2 regions of the Pseudoalteromonas sp. NSLLW24 genome follow, and region 2 is predicted to be linked to the other one. Evidence: predicted binding sites of a transcription regulator. Region 2 holds the regulator's gene; the other holds the start of a gene.
The links. The regulator ArgR, encoded in region 2, controls arginine synthesis, uptake and breakdown. The targets are predictions, from matches to a motif close to ANTGAATANNTATTCANT.

Region 1 (9,740 bases), on a different contig from region 2:
CGCTCTAGCATCTCTACATACGCCATACACCAGTGGCTAAACAATACTGGTTGTGCGCGCTGTAAGTGCGTGTAACCTGGTAATATTGTGCCAAGCTCTCGCTCTGCAAGCGCTACAAACTCGCCTTTAAGCTGTGCAATAGCATCTAGTAAATGGTCAGCCGTATCACGGCACCATAATCTAAAGTCGGTGGCAACTTGGTCATTACGGCTTCGGCCTGTATGTAATTTTTTAGCTAAATCACCTACTTTTTCAATTAGAGCTGCTTCAACATGTGAATGAATATCCTCTGCACCTGAAGTAGCTACCGCTTGTGGATCTGCTTTAACTTCTTCAAGCAGCTCATTTAATGCAGCCACTAATCTTGTGTGCTCGTCACTTGAAAGTACACTTACCTGTTCAAGTGCACCAGCCCATGCCACAGAGCCAATAATATCTTGCTCTGCTAACTGGTAGTCAAAGGGAAGAGAGTCGTTAAATTGCTTAAACGCCTCATCTGGACCCGTAGAAAAACGTCCGCCCCATAATGCCATGAAATCTCTCCAAACCCTGTAGTGCCCGTTTTATAAGGGGCGTAATAAATTACTTTTTAGCGAGTGCTGAAATTCTGCTTGAAAGCGAGAATAAACGAATAAAGCCTTCAGCGTGTGATTGGTCGTACACATCATCTTCGCCAAATGTAGCAAATGCTTCGCTGTATAAGCTATTTGGTGACTGCTTTTGAACTGCAGTTACTTGGCCTTTGTATAGCTTAAGTACCACTTCACCTGTTGCCACTTTAGAAAGTGCTTCAGCACCGGCTAAAATAGAATCTTTAAGAGGCGTAAACCAACGGCCGTCGTATACTAAATGCGAGAACTCGCCACCGAGTACTTCTTTCCACTTACGGCTTGCTTTATCAAGCACTAGCTCGTCAATGGCTTGAAGCGCTGCCATAATGACTGTACCGCCTGGCGTTTCATAACAACCGCGTGACTTCATGCCAACTAAACGATTTTCTACAATATCAACACGTCCAACACCATGAGGCGATGCAATATCGTTTAATTTAACTAAACAATCGTAAGGTTTAAGCTCTACGCCATTTACAGCAACCACTTCGCCTTCAACAACTTTTAATGTTACTAGTTCTGATTTATCTGGTGCTTGCTCTGGAGAGTTAGTCCAAGTCCATACTTGTTCAGTTGGTTGACACCATGGGTCTTCAAGCTCACCACCTTCGTGCGAAATATGCCATGCGTTAGCATCACGGCTATAAATTTTTGTAGCAGATGCTGAACACGGAATGTCACGCTCTGCTAAGTAATCAAGTAATGATTCACGGCTCGATAAGTCCCACTCACGCCATGGCGCAATTACTTTTAAATCAGGGGCTAGTGCTGCAAAACATGATTCAAAACGAACTTGGTCATTACCTTTACCAGTACAACCATGAGAAAGTGCATCAGCACCTACTTTACGTGCAATTTCAACTTGTGCTTTAGCAATAATTGGGCGCGCCATAGAAGTACCTAATAAATAAGTACCTTCGTAAATTGAGCCCGTTTTAAGCGTTGGGTAAATGTAATCACTTACCATTTCATCTTTTAAGTCAACTACGTAACATTCAGATGCACCAGAGGCAATTGCTTTAGCTTCTACGCCTTCAAGTTCTTCAGCGCCTTGACCTACATCGGCAACAAACGCGATTACTTCACAGCCGTAGTTTTCTTTTAACCATGGCACGATAGCCGACGTATCAAGACCACCAGAATAGGCTAAAACGACTTTTTTAATTGAACTCATAGGTGTTCCTTAACAAAATTTGGATTTAGTAATGTAACTAGCAGAGCATTTTGCGCATGCATGCGATTCTCTGCTTGTTGAATGATTTTTGATGCTGGACCATCCATTACCTCAGAGGTAATTTCAAATTCACGGTGTGCCGGTTGGCAATGTAATACCGTAGTCGCACCTGTTTGATCTAGCAATGCCTGGTTTAATTGATAAGGCATGTATTTTTCTTTTACTTGCTCAAGCGGCGTTGTATCACCCATTGATACCCATGTATCTGCGTATACAACGTTTGCACCAACTGCAGCTTCAACTCTATCGCTCACCATGACTGATGCGCCATTCATTGCTGCAATTTGCTCTGCTTTTTTAAGTATTTGTGAATCTGGCGAACACCCTTTTGGTGTTACAGCAACAAAGTCAGTACCTAGCGTTGCGGCAAGTAACATCAATGAATGAGTCACGTTATTGCCCTCACCTAAGTAAGCTACTTTAAGCTGACTCACATCGCCATGTACTTCTTGAAGTGTTAAAAAATCAGCAAGCGCTTGGCAAGGGTGGTACAAGTCACACAAGCTATTTACCACAGGTACCGATGAATATTCACCTAACGTGGTTAATGTGCTGTGCTGATTTACACGCGCCACAATACCGTCGGCCCAAGTAGAAATATTAAGTGCAAAATCTTTAATTGATTCACGTGCACCCATAGCGCCATTTTGCTGATCTAAATAAACAGCATGACCACCAAGGCGATTAATACCTATATCAAACGATAAACGTGTACGTAAACTTTGTTTTTCAAACAATGTTACGATTGATTTACCCGATAATACTTGGCTGTATTTTTCTGGCTTTGCTTTTATATCTTGCGCTAACTTTAATAAATTAAGTGCGCCTTCTTGGTCTAATTCTAAACCCGTTAAAAAATTCTCAAACATAATAAACCTATGGTGTAATCTTTGTTCCGACATGCTCGCCTTGCAGCAGAGCAGTTAAATTTTCTGGCTTTTGCCAGCTGGAAATATACACACCGCGTCGTAAATGTTGGGCAGCGTGAAGGCTGGTCTTAACTTTGACCTCCATCCCGCCCACAATTACTCCATCTGTAATTAAAGTATCAATGTGTTTTGTGTCAAGTTGATGTAACGGTTGTTTATTTGCGTCAAGTACCGCTTCTACATCCGTCATAAAAATTAGTTCTGCATTTAAATTACTGGCAATAGCCGCTGCAGCTTCATCTGCATTTACGTTGTACCACAAGCCTTGTTCATCAAAGCCGATAGAGCTAACAATAGGTAAACGAGAAATTCTAAGTAAATCATTGATGATAGAATCGTCGTTACTTGTGCATTTACCCACTAAGCAAAGCGCTTTTAATTTTTGGGTTGCAGTCACACCCGCCTCAAAAAGACTTAAGCCGACAGGCTTATGCCCTGCGCTTATAGCTTGAGTCATTAATTGTTTATTAGCGCAACCTGCAAGCGCACCCACTATATAAGGCATTTGCTCTGCTGGACTAATACGTAAACCTTGGTGTTTAGCACTAGCAAAACCCGCTTGCTTTAGCCATGTATCTACTAAAGAACCACCGCCATGAACAATGACAAACTCATCATTTTTTTGCTCGCTTAGCACGTCAAATAACGCTTTTGCTGCATTTTCTGTATTAAGTACTGCACCACCGAGTTTAATAACCCACGTTTTTTTACTCATTTAAAACGCTCCTTTTAAGCCCGTAGTGTGATCTAAATTCATAGAAATATTAATACACTGCAAAGCTTGTCCAGCAGCGCCTTTTAATAAGTTGTCAATGGCAGACATTACAATTAACTGCGTGCCTTGTTGCTGCCAACCAATATCAACAAATGGTTGCTTAGCAACACCTTTAATTGACGGTATTTTATCGCCTAACAAACGAATTAATGGTTCGTTAGCAAGCACTTGATAAGCAGATGCAACGCTTTCCTTGGTAACGCCTGGCTTAAGTTGTACATAAATAGTTTCTAATATACCGCGCGGAAAGCTACCTAGATGCGGTGTAAATAATACTTTGTGGCCAAGGTGTTGTTCAATTTCAGGACCGTGGCGATGGTTAAACAAACCATAAGGTGCAAGCGATACCTCACAAAAATGTGTTCCTACACTCGCTTTACGCCCGGCACCCGTAACACCCGAAACGGCATTAATAATAATACTTTCGCTGCTCAATAAGCCTGCTTGTTTAAGCGGTTTAAGTGCATTGAGCGCCGCTGTTGGGTAACAGCCTGCAACAGCAATTAGCTTTGCGTTAGCGATAGCATCACTGTTCCACTCTGCTAAACCGTAAGCCGCTTCATTTAAAAGCTCTGGGTGTTGATGCTCAAAACCATAATAAGTAACGTAATCATCATTATTTGCTAGGCGATAGCCACCAGATAAATCAAATACTTTTTTACCCATAGCTAAAAATTGAGGCGCTAAATCAACACTTACTTTGTGATCGGTACATAAACACACATAGTCAGCATCACTTTGAATGTCATCAAAAGCTGATGCACTAAGAGGAAGTAAAGGACAATCTAGTAAGCCAAGGTGCTCTGGGTATAAATCACTTAGTAATTTATTTTTATCTAAGCTACCCTCAGATACATAACAGCCTGTTAAGGTAAGGTTTGGATGATTAGCAACTAAGCTTGCTAACTCTGCGCCGCTATAACCGCTTGCGCCAATAATAACTACATTCATTGATTACTCGTTATTTTAAAATTTACTGCTAAATATATATGTTGTTCGCTTAAACTAGCTAAGACGCTAAATTAAGACTTAATTTAATGAATTTGTAGATTATCGTCGCATTATTTTCATAGCTTTACTTTAATATATTTATGCTTAAAAAGTGAATTGATATTCATCATAAATACTTTTATATTGTTATGCAATTAAATTGAATAATAATTTTGGATTTTTTTATGCCTTTGCCTTCGTTTATTTCTATGTATCAACAATTGATTGCAGCCCCTTCTATTAGTGCAATTGAAGACAGCTTGTGTATGAGCAATAAAAACGTAATTGAACTCCTTGCGAGGTGGTGCGAAACACTCGGTTTTACGTGTGAAATTATTGAATTAGAAGGAGGTAAAGGCCGCTTTAATTTATTAGCAAAGCGTGGAAAAGGCGATGGCGGGTTAATGCTTGCGGGCCACACTGATACAGTGCCTTTTGATGACAGCCGCTGGAACCACAATCCGTTTGAACTTACCGAACTCGACAATAAATTGTACGGGCTAGGAAGCATTGATATGAAAGGCTTTTTTGCTTTTGTATTACAAGCGATTAGTGAACTTGATGAAAAGCAGCAAACTCAACCTATTTTAATACTCGCCACTGCCGATGAAGAAACAACTATGGCAGGTGCACAGCAAATATGTAAGCACCCTAATTTAAAACCTGCACGCTGTATAATTGGCGAACCTACTGATATGACGCCAGTATTTATGCACAAGGGCCATATGAGTACAGCAATAAGAGTGGTTGGTCGCTCTGGGCATAGCTCAGATCCCGAACGTGGCCTTAACGCCATTGAAGTAATGCATAAAGTGATCACAAAATTGATGATCTTAAAAGAGCAATTAAAGCATAAGTATTCAATAAATCACTTTAAAATTCCTTATCCAACATTAAACTTAGGTAATATTCATGGTGGCGATAATGCGAATAGAATTTGTGGTTGCTGTGAAATGCATATAGATATGCGCCCATTACCAGGTTTAAGTGTACAAGAACTACAAGCATTAGTGCTTGATGCAACAAAAGAGATAAATCAGCAATACCCAAATGCGGTGAGCGTTATTGATTTACATGAACCAATCCCGGCGTTTAGTGGTAGCACCGACAGTGCTTTAGTTAAAATGGCTGAAAAAATAGCGGGGCAAAAAGCGGTCGCAGTAAATTACTGCACTGAAGCGCCGTTTATCCAGCAACTCGGTTGTGAAACAATCGTAATGGGCCCAGGCTCAATTAACCAAGCGCATCAGCCTGATGAGTTTTTAGCGATGGAAAAAATAAAACCATCACAACAAATAATCACCAATATCATAAAAGCAAACTGCTTTAGTAATCAGAGTTACTAACTGCTTATAACAACACAAAATAATAAAGGCGCCAATTGGCGCCTTTATTAATACAAAACTAAGGCTTAATCACCTTTAACTTCTAAGTTAATAAACTTAACTAGCTCTTCAGGTTGCCCTACTAGCATCATAACTTGTTGGTTAATTTCCATCATAGTTTTACCTTCAGGTAGCTTTGCAGACACACTGAATGAATTTAAACCTTTAGCAAAGCTTGTTAAAGCCTCTGCAATATTTTCAGTTACAGGAGCCTGTTGTAACTGCTGCTCTAGCGTCATTTCCATCTGCTCTAGCGTCATGCCTTGCTTTTCAAGCTCGCTTGATAGTAAATCTTTTAACTTACCTTGGTTATTTAAGGCAAAGCTAACATTGCGCGGCTCTAACTTACTCATTGCTTGCATAACAAGTGTTTGCTGCTGTAACTCTTGCTCATAAGTAAGTGGCTGGTTACCCGCTTCTTGCTGCGCTTTACTAATCGCTAATGAAGCATCCATTAATGCTTTTGAATTAGCCAAGCCCATATCCATATTAAAACTAACAATGTCTTTTGCATCAAGCTTAACTACTACATCACTATTGCCAGACTCTTCATCGTAATCAAGTGATGAATGTAAGTCGTAACTTGCCGACGCGAGCATTTCGTTTGTATCAGCAGGTAATTTTGAAACAAAGTCTTTATCAAACTGAAAGCTTTTTACATCAAATGATGTATGCGGTGATATTTTATCTGGCTCGTAACCAGTTATTTCAATGCTTTGAATATTAGCAACATTGTCGCCCTCTGGGCTTATTACTTCCATGTTTGTTATTTCTACGCTTTTTGAAATAACACTTGCCGATAAACCAGCGTATTTAAATGTAGCGCCAGTTTGCTCGCTTACTAAAGCAAGTTGCTTATCTACTTCTGCACGCACTTCTTGTGTAGCTAAATAATTTGCATAGCTCACGCCACCAACGCCCGCAGCTACAATCGCTGCAACTATTACTAACTTTTTCATGTTATTTCCTTATTCTATTCTTTGTGTAAACCGAGTTTTATTAAGAGTAACATTACACATTAACACCCGTAAGTATTAATTAATTAAACTAAGCAACTCATGTACTGTTTTAACTGGGGTAATTTTAGCGCCCAGCCCTTCCATCGACTTATGGTAATTACGAAATGGAATATATATTTCTGTAAAACCATGTTGTGCCGCTTCTTTAACACGTGGTACGCCACTGTCAATTGGGCGTACATCGCCATTTAAGCTAAGCTCACCCATAATACACGTGGTACGAGGCACAACAAATTCGTTTAAGCTGCTAAGTAACGCGGTTACTAATGCTAAATCAATACAAGTTTCTGTTTCATCTATTCTTAGGCCACCCACAATATTAAAAAACGTATCGTGGAATATTTTGGTTTTAGTGTGTTTTCGTAATATGCCAGTCAGCATTTTTATGCGGTTCATGTTTAAACCAACGCAAACACGCTGCGGAAATTCCGCCTCGGTTTCGGTAGTTAAACATTGAATCTCAAGTAGTAAATTTCGATTACCTTTACGGATACAGGTAATTGTAGAGCCTGGCGAGTCGGTTGTAGACCCCGATAAAAATATTTCGCTCGGGTTATCAACACTCAACATACCACGTTCGCACATTTTAAAAATACCAACAGTATCAATATCACCAAAGCGGTTTTTATTTGCCCTAAGGGTTCTAATTTGCCCATCGTTGGTGTCTATGTGTAAAAGCGCATCGACAATATGTACAAGTGTTTGAGGACCTGCTATTTCGTTATTTTTATTTACATGAGCAATAATGAACATGGTTACATCATTTTGCTTACAGTATTGAGTCAATGCTTGGGCGGCACTTTTTACTTGCGAAGGGGAACCTGGGCTACCATTTGCCGTTTCGGTTACAACCGCTTGAATAGAGTCAATAACAGCAAACTTAATTTTATTTTTCTCGAGCTCTTCAATGATGGTTTCAACACTGGTTTCTGAAAGTAAATAAAGCTCGTCAGGGTTATAGTTTAACTTTAAACGATTTACCCTGTTTTTAAACTGCGATAATGACTCCTCGGCCGTACAGTAAAGTGACGGCATACGTTGTGACATTCTCGCTACTAGGTCAGATAGCAATGTTGTTTTACCAGCACCTGGATCACCCGAAATTATATTAACAGAGCCGGTAGTTACACCACCGCTTAGCACACGATCGAGCTCGCCAATTTCTGTCAGCTGTTTTTCTGCCTCTGACGTAGCAATATCATTAATTTTTTTAGAGCCGCCACCAGCACCGCCAGCATAACCACCTACATTTGCTCGAACTGACGCTTTTTTACTCTGCCCTGCTGAAGGTTTAAATTCTGCTAATGTGTTCCACGCACCGCAGCGGCATTGACCCTGCCAACGTGGGTAGTTCATGCCACATTCTGTACACACAAACTCTATTTTTGCCGCTTTAGTCATTTATAACCTTATCTACGATTCTCTAATTTTAAAAACATTTACTGTTAATAACTTATTTTGCCACTTCAAGCATTTACTTAGCAACAAACTCTTGCCTGCGTAAAAATCTAGCGTCACAATCATTAAATACACATGGTGTTTCTTTTTAGCTATAATTTAGGGCATACTTTTTGCTTTGAAATAGTTTAAAGTAACTTGCCAACAAAATGGCATATAACACATAATAACAAGAGCTAAACAGTAGTAACTAAAATAATTGTACCTATATTAATAACATAGCGCGATTTAACGTTTATTGAACTTCTAATAAATGGACTTAACAGTATACCTACTTTTTCAATTAGACGGTGATGGTTTTATAAATGGCTGATGACATAATGCTCAAACACGAAGACCTCGTGAATGAGTTAAAAACATATTTAGGCAATGCTAAATTTGACCTAATTTTCAAATCAAAAACCGCTGGGTTAACCAAACCTGAGCAATTTTTGATGAAAATGGAAATGTCACGCTTATCTCAGCCAGTGGCACGCTTTGTTGATCTTCGTGGATTAGTGACGGGCCAAGTAAAACCGTATGAGCATAACGGTAAACAGCACTTTATGGATGACACAGCCATTGAAGTGTTTGAAAAAGCACTTAAACAGCATGGTGAATATACTCTAGCCGTTTACGAAGCCGTAATGAATACAGAAAATAACCACCGCGTATTACAAAAACAAGCCGCCGAAAAATCAGAACTACAAGAATCAGAAAGTAACTTAAGCACTGAAGTAATTAAGTTTGCCTCTTACGAGAGCCGCCGTGAAGAACGGATGAATTACTCAATAAAAGTAACTATTGATTACAAAGATAAAAAGAACATTGCTGCTAGCACCTCAGATATATCTTTAAGCGGTTGTAAAGTTAAGCTTGCAACGCGCTACTCTATAAAAAAAGGTGAACTAATAGCAATGCGCTTGGTAGGCCTTGAACAAGACTTTGAACTTGGCCTAAAAAACGGTATTCAATACGAGGTTGTTGCCGTTGAAAATATCTCTCGTGAATACAACCACATTCGCTTAAAACGCACTTATATCGAAAATAACGATGCCTTTAATGACTTTTTAGAAAGCTTTATTCACGGTAATAAACGTCGTTATAAAGTAAATTTAGATAACACGCTCGATGCTGTAGTATCAAAGGGATATGAGCAATACTACATCCCTCGTGTAACGTCTTTATATGTATTTTTAAGCAAAAAAGATGAACAGTATTACCCAAGCCTTAGCCTTACTACTGAAAATAATATTTTTATCCAGCGCTATTTTACCGATGAAAGAAAAACACCGTGTTTGTACAATATACTCAATCATCAGCGCATTACACAATTACTAACCCAAATTACCGCGGTCAA
Region 2 (9,740 bases):
AAAGTTAAAACAAGTAAGCGCTATTGAAGAAGAATTTAGCGATCAATTTTCAGAATCAATGCTCTCTTGTATGGTTGCTATTGGTGCGCAATATTGGCCGCATATCCTCCCTGAATACATCCCAAGCGAATTACAGAGCTTTCCTAATATAAACCATAGCGATCATCAAATGAGCGTACAACCGTGCGATTTATTTGTGCAAATTCGCTCTGACCGTGAAGACGTTAACCATTTATTTGCGCTGCAAATTTTAAAACTATTTGCCCCCGATGTTGAGCTGGTGGAGCAAATTCGTAATTTTCGCTTTTTAGATGGTCGTGATTTTAATGGTTTTATTTATGGTGGCGACACCGCACATGGAAGAAAAAAGCGCGCTACGGCTTTAATTAGTAACCCTGGCAATTTTGAAGATCAGGGGAGTTATATTCATGTACAGCGTTATAAGCATGATTTAACTATGTGGCAGCACTTATCATTGAGCGAGCAAGAACAAATAATGGGACGTACGCGCCTTGATAACACGCTAATTACCCCTGCGATCGAAACCAGCCATGCTTCACGTAGCGAACTAAAAGACGAAGACGGACAACCGCTATTATTAAATCAGAGCATGCCTTATGGCGATGTGTATGAGCAGGGAATGTTATCAATTACATGCGCTTGTACGGGCACCGCATTTGAAAAAGTACTTAATAGTCGTTTAGGGGAAGGGGATTGTTACGACCACTGGCTTGATTTTACTCAAGCCGATATGGGTTCTGCTTTCTTTGCGCCTTCAGTCGGGTTTTTAAAACAAATTTAGTTTGCTATTAAACCGTATCAAATAAAATGCGAACACGTTCAAGTGTTACATCTATTTCAGATATTTTAGCAGGAGCGATAAAAATAGTATCGTCGCCTGCAATTGTTCCTAGTACGCCATCTGCTTTACCTAATGAATCTAATAAACGAGCGATAAGCTGAGCGGCGCCTGGACTGGTACGAATAATGATCATCATTTCGTTGTGCATAATATCGATTACTAATTGGCGTAATGGACTTTTAGCCGTAGGTACACCCATTTCAGCAGGTAAGCAGTAAACCATTTCTTGTTTAGCGTTACGTGTGCGTACAGCACCAAATTTACTTAGCATGCGCGATACTTTACTTTGGCTTATATTGTCAAAGCCTTGATCTTTTAATGCATCAACTATTTCGCCTTGAGAGCCAAAATTTTCTTCTTTTAATAGTGATTTAAATGCTTTTACCAGTGCTTCTTGTTTATCTTGTGGTTGCATAGTCTTTATTCGTTTTTGTTATTTATGCCGCAAATTCTACACAAAAATGAATAATTATGCAGCAGTTGTTTAGTTAACTTGCCAGTTTGATGCGTTAAATCACAAAAGTTTACGACTATGGTCGAAAATATACTTGAAATAGACAGGATAAATTTGTTTTTAGTCGCTAATTTCATTATCTTAAGAGCCACAAATGTTTCCTACCTCAAATTACGGAGAATTCCAATGAAAGTTGCTGTATTAGGTGCTGCAGGCGGTATCGGCCAAGCGTTGTCTTTATTATTAAAAACAGGCTTACCAGCTGGCTCTGAATTATCACTTTATGATGTTGCACCAGTAGTACCAGGTGTTGCGGTTGACCTTTCTCACATCCCAACAGATGTTAAAGTAGCAGGCTTTGGCGCAGACGAATTAAACAAAGCGCTTGAAGGCTCTGACATCGTTCTTATCCCAGCGGGTATGCCACGTAAACCAGGTATGGATCGTGCTGATTTATTTAATGTAAATGCTGGTATCATCAAAACTTTAGCAGAAGGCATTGTTGCCAGCTGTCCTAAAGCGTTAGTAGGTATTATTACTAACCCAGTAAATGGCACAGTTCCAATCGTTGCTGAAGTATTCAAAAAAGCAGGTACTTACGACGCTAAACGTGTATTCGGTATTACTACGCTTGACGTTATTCGTTCAGAAGCATTTGTTGCTGAACTTAAAGGCGTAGACGTAGCAACTGTTAAAGTACCAGTAATTGGTGGTCACTCAGGCACAACTATTCTTCCTCTACTTTCTCAAGTTGAAGGTGTTTCTTTCACAGATGAAGAAGTTGCTGCACTTACTCCACGTATCCAAAATGCGGGTACTGAAGTTGTAAATGCTAAAGCAGGCGGTGGTTCAGCTACGCTATCTATGGGTGCTGCTGCAGCTCGTTTTTGTATGTCTTTAGTTAAAGGCCTACAAGGTGAGGAAGTTGTAGATTACGCTTACGTTGCTGTTGAAAATGGCGATGCAGAGTACTTTGCACATCCAGTACGTTTAGGTAAAAACGGCGTAGAAGAAATTCTTTCTTACGGCGAACTAAGCGCATTTGAAACAAAAGCAAAAAATGACATGCTTGAAACACTGAAAAAAGACATCAAAGAAGGTGTTGATTTCATGGCGTAATAGCCAAAGTAGAATAACAAAAAAGCCTGCATTTGCAGGCTTTTTTATTGCTCAGAATTAATTTCACACTGTGTAACTGGTTAAAACTAGTGGTCGCGGTCAACCGCAATACGGGCAAGGCTTATGAGTGCTTGCTTATAGTCAGACTCAGCTAAAAAGTCTAAACAGGCAATAGCTTTGTCAGCTTCAAGCTCTGCTTTTTGCATTGTAAATTCAAGCGCATTAGTTTGCTTTAGTGCCGATAAAATTTCTTCTAAATGCTCCATACCATTACTGTGCTCTATTGCATCACGAATAAGCTGCGTTTGCTGCTCGCTACCATGTTGCATAGCATAAATAAGTGGAAGCGTTGGTTTGCCTTCAGCTAAATCATCACCAATGTTTTTACCCAACTGCTCAGCATCTGCATTGTAATCGAGTACATCGTCTACTAGCTGAAACGCAGTACCTAAATGCATACCATATAGGTTTAGCGCATCGAGAGTAGTTTGGTCTTGCTCAGTAATAATGGCAGCAAGGCCTGTCGCTGCTTCAAACAACTTAGCTGTTTTAGAGTAAATAACCTGCATATAACTGGCTTCGGTCGTATCTGGGTCGTTGCAGTTCATTAACTGCAATACTTCACCTTCAGCAATAATGTTTGTTGCATCGGCAAGTATTTGCATAATCTGCATTTTTCCAAGACCAACCATAAGCTGAAATGAACGAGTGTAAATAAAGTCACCAACCAATACGCTAGCAGCATTACCAAATTCAGCATTTGCTGTAGGCGTGCCACGTCGTAAGTTTGATTCATCTACAACATCATCATGCAATAGCGTTGCTGTATGAATAAACTCAACAATTGTTGCAAGTGTTATGTGATCTTTACCCTGATAACCGAGCGCTTTGGCTGCTAAAATCGCGAGCATTGGACGAACGCGTTTGCCGCCACTGCTAACTATATATAAACCAAGCTGATTAACTAACGCCACATCTGAGCGCATTTGCGCATGTATAAGTTGATTGACGTCATTCATATCGCTTTCGATTAACGCCTGGATAGCTTTTATATCCATTGATCTCCGAGCCAATTTTTATGTGTGAACGGCGCAGATTGTACAACAAAAAATGCACTAGCTCGATATTTTGTGACGATTGATTGAAAAAACACTATTAAAGTACTTAATTTAGACTGAATTAGCCAAGATAACTGATTAATTGATAATCAATATACAGTTTATGGTGTGCTTAGATATTAAGCTGTGAGGGTCATATTTGAGTACATTAATTTATTTCGACTAAGAGTTAAAAAGCGCTTGGCAAAAGGGCTAATTAATATAAAATGGGGTAAATATTGAATTGCTCTCAAAGCAGCTACTTTTTATTCATTTTAATTACAAAATAGGCTTGCTAGTTATTTCGCGTTAGCGTAAACTTCGCGCCCTATCGAAGAATATTTTAGTTGCGCCGATTTGAGGGTGCACAGACGGAGTTAATTATGTACGCGGTTTTCCAAAGTGGTGGTAAACAGCATCGTGTGACTGAAGGTCAAACGATTCGTCTTGAAAAATTAGACGTTGAAACTGGTGCGGCAGTAGAATTTGATTCAGTACTTTTAGTTGCTGATGGTGAGAAAATCGAGATCGGTGTACCGTTCGTAAACGGTGGCAAGATAACAGCTGAGGTTGTTTCACATGGTCGCGGTGAGAAGATTAAGGTTGTTAAATTTAGACGCCGTAAGCATTCTCGTAAGCAAATGGGCCATCGTCAATGGTTCACTGAAGTTAAAATCACTAGCATTAGCGCTTAATTAGAGGTACTTAGAAATGGCACATAAAAAAGCAGCTGGTAGTACTCGTAACGGTCGCGATTCAGAAAGCAAACGCCTAGGTGTTAAGCGTTTTGGTGGCGAATCAGTTCTAGCGGGTAGCATCATTGTTCGTCAGCGTGGAACTCGTTTCCACCCTGGTACTAACGTAGGTATCGGTAAAGACCACACTATCTTCGCAAAAGCAGATGGTAAAGTTCAGTTTGAACAAAAAGGTCCTTTAAACCGTAAATACGTAACTATCGTAACTGAGTAATCAGTAAGGTAGTTAAAAACCCCGCCTTTGCGGGGTTTTTTGTTTTGTAGTCAGTCAAAATATATACCCAAGCCTGCATTTGTGTTGGCTTGGGTATATAATAGAGTTATTAAACAAGCCAATCCCTAAAGTGAGTAATCATGAAGTTTGTAGATGAAGTAGAAATTCGCGCAGAAGCTGGAGACGGTGGCAGCGGCATCGTGTCTTTCCGTCGTGAAAAATATGTTCCAGATGGTGGACCAGACGGCGGTGACGGTGGAGACGGTGGTAGTGTTTATCTACAAGCTGATGAAAACTTAAATACCCTAATTGATTATCAGTTTGAGCGCTTTCATAGAGCTGAACGTGGTACTAACGGTCGTAGCCGTAACTGTACAGGCCGAAAAGCCGATGACTTATTTGTTATGGTGCCTGTAGGCACGCGCATCATGGATGTTGATACCCAAGAGGGACTTGGCGACTTAACTCAAGATGGTCAACGAATTTTGGTTGCAAAAGGTGGTTTCCACGGCTTGGGGAATGCACGTTTTAAATCAAGTACTAACCGAGCACCTCGTCAAAAAACATTGGGCACACCCGGTGAAGTACGTAACTTAAAGTTAGAGTTACTATTATTAGCTGATGTAGGCTTACTAGGATTACCAAATGCAGGTAAATCTACGTTTATCCGCAGTGTATCTGCAGCAAGACCAAAAGTAGCTGATTACCCATTCACGACGCTTATTCCTAATTTAGGTGTGGTACGTCCAGAAGCAAATAAATCATTTGTTATAGCCGATATTCCGGGTCTAATTGAAGGTGCATCTGATGGTGCAGGCCTAGGTATTCGCTTCTTGAAGCATTTAGAGCGTTGTCGTGTGTTATTGCACATTATTGATGTAATGCCGGTAGATGGTTCAAACCCTGTTGATAATGCATTCTCGATTATTAACGAGCTACACCAATACAGTCCTAAATTAGCTGAAAAACCACGCTGGTTAGTGTTTAATAAAATAGATTTATTACCAGAAGATGAAGCAAAAGCGCTATGCGAAGCGATTGCAGAAGAGCTGGGCGAAACTGAAAATATTTATCACATTTCAGCAATTAATAAACTTAATACTCAACCTTTAATCCACAACATAATGACACTACTTGATAGCATGCCTAAAGAGAAGTTTGTACAAGTTGAAGATGAAGAAGTTGAATTCAAGTGGGATACCTATCATGAAAAAGCCACTAAAGGTAAAGGCAATGATGATGATTGGGACGACTGGGATGAAGATGATTACGACGTAGAAGTTGTCTACGAGCGTTAATTAAATAGAATTTATTAAAAAGGAGCTTATGCTCCTTTTTCTTTGTTTAAGAATAAAGTACTAGGTGTTTATTATGATAATTTCAATGATTGCAGCAATGGCAAATAACCGTGTAATTGGCCTAGATAATAAAATGCCATGGCATTTACCTGCGGATCTTCAGCATTTTAAAAAAATAACTACGGGTAAACCTGTGATCATGGGTCGTAAAACTTTTGAGTCAATAGGCCGTCCTTTACCTGGGCGTCGTAATATTATTATTACTCGAAACAGCGAATATACTGCACAGGGTATTGAAGTGGTAACTACACCAGAGGCCGCACTAGAACTAGTTTGTGCTGTTGAAGAAGTAATGATTATTGGTGGCGGTAATATTTATGAGCAATTTTTACCAAAAGCAGAACGCTTGTATTTAACCTTTATTGATTTAGATATTAAAGGCGATACACAGTTTCCTGATTACAATAAAGTTGCTAATTGGGACGTGAAAGAAGAGCAAGAAAACCTTCCTGATGAAAAAAACAAATCTAGTTATAAATTCGTAACTTTGTATAAAGAACATTAACATTATTGCGTAATTTTTGATAGATTGATATAATATTTGATAGTCTATATAAGAACAAAGTATTATAAAGGGTTTGTCATGTTTAAATTACCAAAGCTAGTTGCACTTACTGCTGTTGTCGCTGTAAGTTCTTTTTCGTATACAGCACCTGCAAATGCTGAAGATCAATTAGCAGTATCTATTTGTGAATATATTGCGGCAGACGATAAAAACCGATTACGCAGCAAGCTTAAAAGCTCTCGTGTAAAAATTCGTAATATTTATGATGCAGTACAATGTAATGGTAATAACTTATTACGCCATGCTGTTGCTAGTAATGCAGTGGATACTGGTGAGTATATAGTTAAAAACTTATCAAAAAGTGCTCTAACAGATGGTGCTGATATTGCTTGGGCTGAAGGCAACTTTGCTAGCTCACCACTTATTGCAGTAATTAAAGATCGCGCTGGTCTTTAATTATAAAAAGGTTTTATAACTCTACCTTCAGTAAGGTATTGTTAAATATTGATTAGTCTGAAGTTGTTATTAATAACAATCTCAGGCTTTTTTATTTAGCTAATGTAATCTCACCCCTAACAAAATCATTAATAAGTTCACTATTTACCTATCTATTTTATATTCCTAAAGTGTAGAGTCTTCATTTTAAAAGCAGCTTCAAATTTACTTCTTCAAAAGAGGTAACTTTATTCAGCTGGTATCTATTTTGTATCTGCTAGTTTATTTACAAACTTAATCACTAAGGATAGATATGAAAGCTGTAATTCCAGTAGCAGGCTTAGGGACGAGAATGCTCCCTATGACAAAAGCTATTCCAAAAGAAATGCTCCCTATAGTTGATAAACCTCTAATTCAATATATTGTCAGCGAATGTGTATCTGCCGGTATTAAAGATATTGTATTAGTTACACACAGCTCTAAAAATGCAATCGAAAACCATTTTGATACAAGTTACGAGCTAGAAGCTACTCTTGAAAAACGTGTTAAACGTGCTTTATTAGATGAGATTCGCTCTATTTGTCCGCCTGATGTCACCATTATGAGTGTACGCCAAGGTGAAGCTAAAGGGCTAGGGCATGCTATTTTGTGTGCTAAGCCAATAGTTGGTGACGATAACTTTATAGTGCTCTTGCCAGATGTGATACTTGATGCTTATACAGCGGACCAAAAAACTGAAAACTTAGCGGCCATGATTAAACGCTTTAAAGAAACTCAAGCAAGCCAAATAATGCTTGAGCCGGTAGCTAAAGAAGACGTTAGTAAATATGGTATTGCGGATATTAATGGCGTTGAGTTAATGCCAGGTAAAAGTGCTGCAATTAAAGCTATGGTTGAAAAACCTGATGCAGATTTAGCACCTTCAAATCTTGCTGTTGTAGGGCGATATGTACTGAGTAAGAATATTTGGCCTCTACTCGCAAAAACGTCTGTAGGTGCTGGCGGTGAAATACAACTTACAGATTCTATTGACGCATTAATGGCACAAGAAACCGTTGAAGCATTCCATATGAGTGGTCGCTCTCACGATTGCGGAGATAAGTTAGGCTATTTAAAAGCAATTGTAGAGTACAGCATGCGGGATAAAAAGTTAGGTAATGACTTTTCTCGCTTTATAAATGATTTGAATTTACCTTAACTACAGAGCAATAAATTTTATGAAAACTATAGAAGCTAAAATAGTTTTCATAAAATGTAGTGAACGCGGTCTACAAACCTTTGCTAGACTACTCTGAGTTACTAAGTTAGTTACACTTTACCTACACTGTAATAGGTTACGTAGTATGATTGTTACTTATTCTGTATTGATCTTTTAAAGGAACCACCATGATTGAGCAAGGCCAAGAATTACCATCGGTTACGTTAACGCAATTAACTGACGACGGTATGCAATCTCTTACAAATAAAGAGTTGTTTGAAGGTAAAAAAGTCGTGTTATTTGCAGTGCCAGGTGCATTTACACCAACGTGTTCAAATGCACATTTACCTGAATTTATTACTCTTGCTGATAAAATTAAAGCAAAAGGTGTTGATGCTATTTACTGTGTATCTGTTAATGACGCATTTGTTATGAAAGCATGGGGCGACTCGCAAAACGCGCAAGAAATTACCATGCTTGCTGATGGCGATGGAAGTTTCACTAAATCGTTAGGGCTTGATAAAGATACCGCTAGTTTTGGTGGTTTACGCTCAACGCGTTACGCTATGATTATTGAAAATGAAGTAGTAACTGGTTTATTTGTAGAGCAAGACAAAGAGTTTGTTGTAAGCCGCGCAGAATCAGTACTAGAGAAGCTATAACAGTAATAAAGTGTAGGTTTTAGCTTTAATTAATCAGCTACTTACTATTTAAAAACCGATGTTGGAAACAACATCGGTTTTTTATTTACGGCTCAAACTTTAAATTACGGTTGGTATTGTCCGCTAAGTGTTAAACCAGAGAAAGTGCTATAAGCGTTAACACTCAAGTGCCAAGTACCTGCTTGTGGATTGGTAAATGTACATGTTTCTGCGTTGCCATTTTTATAAGGGCGACAATCGTACGTAGTGGTTGTTGGTTGGCTGCCATATTTTACAAATAAGTCTGCATCGCCACTTCCACCCGACGTTGTTACTGTAAACGTACTCATTCCTGCAGGTACATCTAACGTGTAATGTTTCCACTGACCAGTATTGGCTGTCACATCGCTTATAGTGCCGCCGCCAGCTTGTGGAGTGCCTGTACCGCCACCAGACGATGAACCACCAGTAATATTACCTACCAAGCTCACAGCTGAATACGCAGAGTAGCCGTTAAGCATTACGTGGTAAGTGCCTGCTGTAGGGTTATCAATAGAGCACTCTTCGCTATTACCGCCTTTATAAGGGCGACAGTCATAGGTAGTAGTTGTAGGTTTACTGCCCGCACGTACGTATAAATCAGCATCACCAGTACCACCACTCATAGTGAATGTTACGTTAGTTGCACCGCTTGGTACTGTCATCATGTAAAATGCTTGTGCATTTGCAGCCCCACTTAAACCTGTTTTAGCTTCACCATTAATAAGCTCGCTATCACCGCCTGTAGGCGGAGTGGTGCCGCCACTTGCTGCTGCAACAGCTGCGGCTGCATCAACAATACCCGTACCACAGCTAGTACATGTCGCAGGGAACGAACGGGTTGTTGATTTTAAAATACTTTCTATTTCGTCAGGCGTTGCATCTGGTTTTGCTTGCTTAATAAGTGCCGCAACACCTGCTACGTGAGGCGCAGCCATTGATGTACCTTGCGAATAACCGTAACTGTCGCTTGAAGGTGTAGACGAACCTGAGTTATAAGTTGATAGAACACCTTCTGAGTCGTTTGCAAAGCTTTGCGCGCCACCCGGTGCTGCAACATCAA

Region 1: argC (N-acetyl-gamma-glutamyl-phosphate reductase) is a predicted target of ArgR. The motif match lies at 4,651-4,668, and genes of this name have one in related genera.

The regions. Positions count from the first base shown of each region.
Region 1 is NZ_JADYWQ010000002.1:37,865-47,604, reverse strand. Features, by position in the region: gene argH (argininosuccinate lyase) at 1-533, opposite strand, end outside; gene I6E72_RS01830 (argininosuccinate synthase) at 583-1,785, opposite strand; gene I6E72_RS01825 (ornithine carbamoyltransferase) at 1,782-2,714, opposite strand; gene argB (acetylglutamate kinase) at 2,722-3,489, opposite strand; gene argC (N-acetyl-gamma-glutamyl-phosphate reductase) at 3,490-4,500, opposite strand; gene argE (acetylornithine deacetylase) at 4,725-5,885, shown strand; gene I6E72_RS01805 (hypothetical protein) at 5,951-6,883, opposite strand; gene radA (DNA repair protein RadA) at 6,959-8,344, opposite strand; gene I6E72_RS01795 (PilZ domain-containing protein) at 8,707-9,740, shown strand, end outside.
Region 2 is NZ_JADYWQ010000005.1:166,914-176,653, forward strand. Features, by position in the region: gene I6E72_RS07105 (Dyp-type peroxidase) at 1-802, shown strand, start outside; gene argR (transcriptional regulator ArgR) at 810-1,277, opposite strand; gene mdh (malate dehydrogenase) at 1,503-2,435, shown strand; gene ispB (octaprenyl diphosphate synthase) at 2,522-3,493, opposite strand; gene rplU (50S ribosomal protein L21) at 3,916-4,227, shown strand; gene rpmA (50S ribosomal protein L27) at 4,244-4,501, shown strand; gene cgtA (Obg family GTPase CgtA) at 4,642-5,799, shown strand; gene folA (type 3 dihydrofolate reductase) at 5,873-6,364, shown strand; gene I6E72_RS07145 (DUF3718 domain-containing protein) at 6,443-6,820, shown strand; gene galU (UTP--glucose-1-phosphate uridylyltransferase GalU) at 7,113-7,997, shown strand; gene I6E72_RS07155 (peroxiredoxin) at 8,186-8,659, shown strand; gene I6E72_RS07160 (S8 family peptidase) at 8,764-9,740, opposite strand, start outside.